Nitrobacter winogradskyi Nb-255: one gene and its partner. The protein of the gene in region 1 interacts with the protein of each later gene in a pairwise test. Links are inferred from orthologs where the notes say so. Each region holds a gene or a part of one and is shown in the gene's direction. Other genes may lie near its edges.

Region 1 (3,149 bases):
CTGATGGCTTCGATGGCTTTTTCGACCAGATCATCGCCGATCACAATCTCGATTTTGACCTTGGGCAGGAAGTCCACCACGTACTCCGCGCCGCGATAAAGCTCGGCGTGCCCCTTCTGCCGGCCGAAGCCTTTTGCCTCGATCACGGTGATGCCTTGCAATCCGATCTCCTGAAGAGCTTCCTTTACTTCGTCGAGCTTGAACGGTTTGATGATGGCTTCGATCTTCTTCATTGAACGTCTCCTGGCGCTTCCAATGTCCAGCCAGTGGCTGATGCGCGCTCACACTGCCGCCTGCAGCAGCGGTCATGCACTGGATTTCGGACGAACACAAAGTCGCGGGACACGCTTCATTGCCTGCCAGTGGACACACTGGTCGAATTTACTCTCTCAAAGCAGGGTTCGTGCCAACACGAAAATCTACAAGAATATGCATGGTATCATACGATCAAGAGGATCCTGGCAGACAGGGAGTTGGGCGTCCGCGCGCCCGTTCGACTGTAAAATAGGCAATCTGTTCAATTTTTGTGCGGCGGTGAGACTGCCAGACGGGCAGCTTGCCCGATCGGGTTCAAGGCCATGGAGATTCTGACGACGGGCGAAATGGAGCAGGCCGACCGGCTCTCGATCGCGGGAGGCGTGTCGGGCTTCGCCTTGATGCTGCGCGCCGGGCAGGCGGTCGCGAACGCGGCCGCCGACCTCGCGGAGAAAGGACCGATCCTGGTCGTCGTCGGATGCGGCAACAACGGTGGCGACGGGTTCGTTGCGGCGACGGAACTGGCGGCGCGCGGCCACGAGGTTTCGGTCATCCTGCTGGGCGAGCGAGACAGTCTCAAGGGTGACGCCGCGCTCGCGGCCAAGGGCTGGAAAGCGCCTGTGCTGCCTTGCGACCTCTCCGCGCTCGGTTCGCCCGCGCTGATCATCGACGCGCTGTTCGGCGCGGGCCTCAACCGGCCGGTCAAGGGCGACGCTCTCGCGACGATCGAGGCCATCATGGCCAACGGCGCGCCGGTGCTCAGCATCGATCTGCCGAGCGGCATCAACGGCACCACCGGCGCGGTCATGGGCGCTGCGATCCGCGCGACCGAGACGGTCACGTTCTTTCGCAAGAAGCCCGCGCATCTGCTGCTGCCGGGCCGCATTCATTGCGGCCGGGTGCGCGTGGCCGATATCGGTATCGCCGATGCCGTGCTGGACGAGATTCGTCCCGTAACCTTCGAGAATACCCCGGATTATTGGAACGGTGCGTTTCCCGCGCCGCATATCGACGGACACAAGTATAAGCGCGGCCATGCCGTTGTCGTGTCCGGTCATCTGACATCAACGGGCGCGGCACGACTGTCCGCGCGGGGCGCGTTGCGGGCTGGAGCCGGTCTCGTCACCGTGCTCTCACCCGACGATGCGCTGGGCGCGAACGCCGCGGCGCTGACCGCCGTGATGGTGCGCCGCATGAACGGCGCGGCCGGCTTCGCGGAAGTTCTGGCGGATCGGCGTCTCAATGCCTGCGTCATCGGACCCGGCGCCGGGATCGGCGAGGAAACACGCGCCCTTGTCTCCACGGCCCTCGCAGCGGGGCGGGCGCTGGTGCTCGACGCCGACGCGTTGACAAGCTTCGCCGATACCCCGGATCGTCTGTTCGAGACCGTCAGGCAGTCCGGAGGCTCCGACATTATCCTGACGCCGCACGAAGGCGAGTTCCATCGTCTTTTCAGTGAGATGAGTAACAAACATCCATTTCGATCAAAACTTGAACGGGTGCGGGACGCGGCGCGGCGTTCGGGATGTGTTGTCCTGCTCAAGGGGGCTGACACGGTGGTGGCCTCGCCGGACGGGCGCGCGACCATCGCGGCCAACGCCCCGCCATGGCTCGCGACGGCAGGCTCGGGCGACGTGCTGTCCGGCATCATCGGCGGCCTGCTGGCGCAAAGCGTTCCGGCCTTCGAGGCGGCTTGCATGGGGGTCTGGATGCACGGCGAGACCGGACGCGAGGCGGGGCCGGGACTGATCGCCGAGGATTTGCCGGAGGTTCTGCCCGCGGTCCTGCGGCGGCTCTATGATCGGTTCGGGATTGACTATTAAGATTATGATAATTCTGGTTATTCCACCGCGAACCAGCCGACCTGCCGCGGCGCGCTCCACTCCACCGCCATGGTCTCGATCAGCCAGGCTCCGGCTACGTCGGCGACAAAGGCGATACGCTGGGTCTGCCCTGCATCGACCAGTACCGTATCCAGCCAGAACGGTTTCCACCCGTCGTCGAGCCGGTCCAGCAGGCGGGCGTGATGACCATGCAGATGAAACACCATGGGCGTTGTTGTCGTGTTCTTCAGCGCGAGCACGGCGGTCCGGCCACGTTTGACGCGGAAGGCAGGTGCCCTGCGCTTGCTGAAAAGCGCCGGTCGATCCCATGACGAAGTTCCTGCAAGGGAGATCAGCGGCACGTCGGTACGCAATGCGTTCCTGAGATCGAGCCGCGCCGGCAGGTTGGCGGACGGCAACGCCGGCGGCGCGGGCAGCGGAGCGGATCGCGCCGGCCCATCGGAAACCTTCAGGCGGGCGATCTGACGCGGGGTGCCGCCGCCGTCATGCAGGGTGATGGCAGATGCCGTCCCCGCCGGGAGCGTGGCGTCTATGATGGCGTCGATCCGGGTTCCCGGAGCAAGCACCAGCCTCCCGTTGCGCGCCAGAAACGGCTCCGCGGGCTGGCTGTCGATCGCCATGATCCGCACATCCAGATTTTGGATTGCAATTGCAATCGCATTGCGTTGACAGCCATTGATGACCCTCAGCCTGAGCCGCTCGTTGACGTGAAGGTTGAGGTCGAGCGACGGCTTGCCGTTCACCAGGTAGAGAGGCGGTCCGGCCTTTCTTTGATTTTCGGTTGGGCCGGGCGCGACAGGCCGTCCTTCGGCATCGAACCGCCAGTCCTCGATCAGCATGACCTCGTCACGGTCGGCCTCGATCGGCTCCCGTTCCTCGACGATCAGAGCCTGCGCGGGCGAGGGCTGGGCCAGACCGTCTCCCAGCAGGCGGGCGTCGCACATGAAGGTCCCGGCTTGCCGTAACGGGAATGCGTAGCGGTCGGTCCCGCCCGGCGGGATGGGGGAGCGGTCGGTCAAGGGCTCGATGGCGGCTGCGCCGTCTACTCCG
Region 2 (3,187 bases), 160 kb from region 1 along the record:
CAGGGCCTACGCGAATGTCATGCGCGGTGTGCTCAAGCTGACCAAGACAATGGCCGATGGCCGCCAACAGATCGTCGGACTTCAATTCGCACCCGATTTTGTCGGACGTCTCCATCAAGACGAGAGCCCTGTCCGCGTCGAAGCCTGTTCAGGCGTTGAGGTCTGCAGCATAACCAGAAACGCGCTGCGGAAGATGCTCGAAAAAAATCCGGCCCTCGAAACCAAGCTGCTTCACCAGGCCCTGCGCGAGGTCGATCAGGGTCGCGAGTGGATGCTGGCGCTGGGACGAAAGACGGCGCGTGAAAAGGTGGCCAGCTTTCTGATGATGATGGTTCGGCAGATCGATCCGTTTTCAAGAGGGAACGCCGCCACGGCTTTCGATCTTCCGCTTACGCGAGCGGAAATGGGCGACTTTCTCGGTTTGACGATTGGAACCGTTTCGCGCGAACTCACGCGACTGCGGCGAGTCGGGGTGATCAGGATTTCCTCTCACCGTCACATCGATGTTCTGAATCTAGAAGCGCTTCGGCAATCCGCCGGTTAAACGGCACAATCCTCGCACGGGCGCTTTCTAGAGCCTTTTCGCTTCTGATGTAATCAGAAGCGAGGCTCTATATTGTTGTTTTGACGCGTTTTCTTCACGCGAACAGGTCATCCACTTCGCTTGAAAAACGCTCTAAAAACCCAGGCTCAAATCGGCAGGCAATGTCGGCGGTCAACGACGTCTTCGCCCCGCGCTACTCTACGTTCCGTTTCCGGGTTACGGAGAGAAGAAGCCATAGGGTACGAAGATGCCGTCACTACAAACGCTGGCTCATCCATAACCAACTGAATGCAAAAATAACCTCAAACAGGCGAGTGACGGATGGCGACGGATATCCGGTTATGATAGCCGTCTGGAGATAAGACGCCTCACAGCTTCGCAGGTTTCTCCGGCCTCCACTATTTCAGATCTCCAAGTTTACGATTCTCGATAGATTCCGCACCGTCCGAGACACGCCTACATGAGCGATCGTGATCGAGAGCCGCGATTCCGGCGGGCTTCACGCCCGCGGAGCGACATTCACACCAAGGAGGCCGGAGGCCGGAACCATCAGCCAAAGCGTGGCTCGGCGCGGAAGGCTCGCGAGACCAGCCCCGATGGTCCGGCGGTGCTCTACGGCTGGCATACGGTGACAGCCGCGCTGGCCAATCCTCGCCGCCGCATCCGAAAACTGCTCGTCACGGAAAACGCCGCGCGACGGCTCACGCATGAGAATATCGACACCCCGATCACGCCCGAGATCGTCCGGCCGAGTGCGATCGACCAGCGCCTCGGCCCCGACGCGGTGCATCAGGGACTGCTCGCCGAAGCTGATCCCCTGCCCTCGCCCGATATCGAGACGCTGACGCAGGAAGGCATCGTGCTGGTGCTCGACCAGATTACGGATCCGCACAATGTCGGCGCGATCATGCGATCGGCCGCGGCTTTTTCGGTGAAGGCGATCGTCACCACAGCACGCCACAGTCCCGAGGCCACCGGCGTGCTCGCGAAGTCCGCCTCCGGCGCGCTGGAGATCGTGCCGCTGGTGCTGGTGCAGAATCTGGCGCGAGCGCTGGCCGGGCTGAACGACCGCGGCTTCATGACGGTCGGCCTCGACAGCGCCGGCAGCGAAAATCTCGCCGCCGTCCCGTTGCGGGAGCCATTGGCTCTGGTGCTGGGCGCCGAAGGCAAAGGTCTACGGCAATTGACGCGCGACACATGCAGCGCGGTTGCGCGCCTCGACATGCCCGGCCACATCAAGAGCCTGAACGTCTCGAACGCCGCGGTGCTGGCGCTTTATATCGGCGCCAGCCGTCTCGGCCTCATGCACTGACGGCGCGACGCCAGATCACATCGGACATCGCAAGCGTTTCATTCATCGGGCGCGCCGGTCAGTCGTGGCGATACTGCACGGCATGACGGTAGCCATGATGATGATCCGATCCGTAGATCACACGCGGAAGGGCGGCGCGATGGCCATCGCGTGAAGCATGGCCGTAACGCAGATGACGGCGACTATGCGGGTGGACGCCCTGCCGGTTCCGATTCCAGCGATAGCTATATATGACCGGTCCGGCCGCCGGCGCGCCATCATAATAGTGGTGCATGGCGTGGGCGTAACGGCCGCCGTCATAGGGATAGTAATAGGGACGGCTGTAGGCGTTCCATCCGGCGACGGCGCTTTCCTGATAGGTCGGCACCGGCGCGAAGTTGCCGGGACCACTGAAGGCCGGCCCCTGATTGACATAGTAGTATTGCGTCGGAGAAGGCAGGTGCTCATAGCTGGCGAAGCCGGCGCCGTAATAGCCGGGACCATAACCCCATGCGCAGGAGCCATACGAGAGACATGAAGCGCATCCGCCCGTGTACCACCCTCCGCATGCCATCGCGGGCGCGACGCTTGCGGCCACCATGGCCGCAGCCGCGACCAGTCCGGAAACCATCTGACGCATGACTCTCTCCTGCTGTTTTTCTGTTCTGTTTTTGCCGTGGATCTCAACGAACGCCGGGAGGTAAACCCGACGGCCCGATCCGGGGCGCGAGGATCACCGGAGGCGGCATCTGCGGGATGTCGGATTGCGCAGGCGTCGGGTTGGAACGGGCCGACCACGACTGATGAAAACTTTCGGCGCGCCGCGGCGGTTTGCGATTGGGCGGCGGCTCGATTTCGAGGCGGCCATAGCCGGGCGAGCGGCCAAGGCTCGGATAGTAATGACCGACATACGGGTCGTCATCGACGTAGCGTCCGCCATACACCGTGGGCCGCGGTTGCATCCTCCTGCCAAGCCCCCAGTCGCCCTCGACCACGGCATAGGATGCGTCGACACCGTTGATGATGACGGGAACGCCGGGACGTCCGGGAATTACAATCACCGGACCGCTGCCGGCCACCGCCGTCAACGAGGTTCCGATCAGAACAGCCAGCACTAATCCGATGCGCATCACTGGATTCCCGGGTTACGGCAAATCCTAATCGAACCGACGCCGGCAAGAGTTAAGGCTGCCACCGAAACTTGCAGTAAGCCTAACGTGACGTGATGCGCGGGGGTTCAAATGCGAACGAACCTGCTGTCGAACCGTTAACGCGGGGTCCCGCGAGCCCCAGGCATTGACGATACCGACATGCCGCCATAAGCAGGCTTCGTGTACCCAGAGGCGCCAGTG

What was found.
Region 2: the proteins of NWI_RS09930 (region 1) and NWI_RS10760 interact in binary tests that used the Escherichia coli proteins (3 or more experiments, as listed by UniProt). The link is inferred for Nitrobacter winogradskyi Nb-255 from one-to-one orthologs.

The regions. Positions count from the first base shown.
Region 1 is NC_007406.1:2,086,170-2,089,318, reverse strand. The notes cover bases 1-2,828. They hold NWI_RS09930 (bifunctional ADP-dependent NAD(P)H-hydrate dehydratase/NAD(P)H-hydrate epimerase), read left to right. Parts: upstream 1-578; coding sequence 579-2,078; downstream 2,079-2,828. Other genes in these bases: NWI_RS09925 (multicopper oxidase family protein), read right to left, coding at 2,096-2,828; NWI_RS09935 (P-II family nitrogen regulator), read right to left, coding at 1-233. Outside these bases: more of NWI_RS09925, read right to left, coding at 2,829-3,149. UniProt on the Escherichia coli protein: Bifunctional enzyme that catalyzes the epimerization of the S- and R-forms of NAD(P)HX and the dehydration of the S-form of NAD(P)HX at the expense of ADP, which is converted to AMP.
Region 2 is NC_007406.1:2,250,107-2,253,293, forward strand. Bases 65-2,930 are described here. They hold NWI_RS10760 (TrmH family RNA methyltransferase), read left to right. Parts: upstream 65-1,004; coding sequence 1,005-1,856; downstream 1,857-2,930. Other genes in these bases: NWI_RS10755 (Crp/Fnr family transcriptional regulator), read left to right, coding at 65-544; NWI_RS10765 (hypothetical protein), read right to left, coding at 1,915-2,475; NWI_RS10770 (hypothetical protein), read right to left, coding at 2,519-2,930. Also shown: more of NWI_RS10755, read left to right, coding at 1-64; more of NWI_RS10770, read right to left, coding at 2,931-2,965. UniProt on the Escherichia coli protein: Specifically methylates the ribose of guanosine 2251 in 23S rRNA.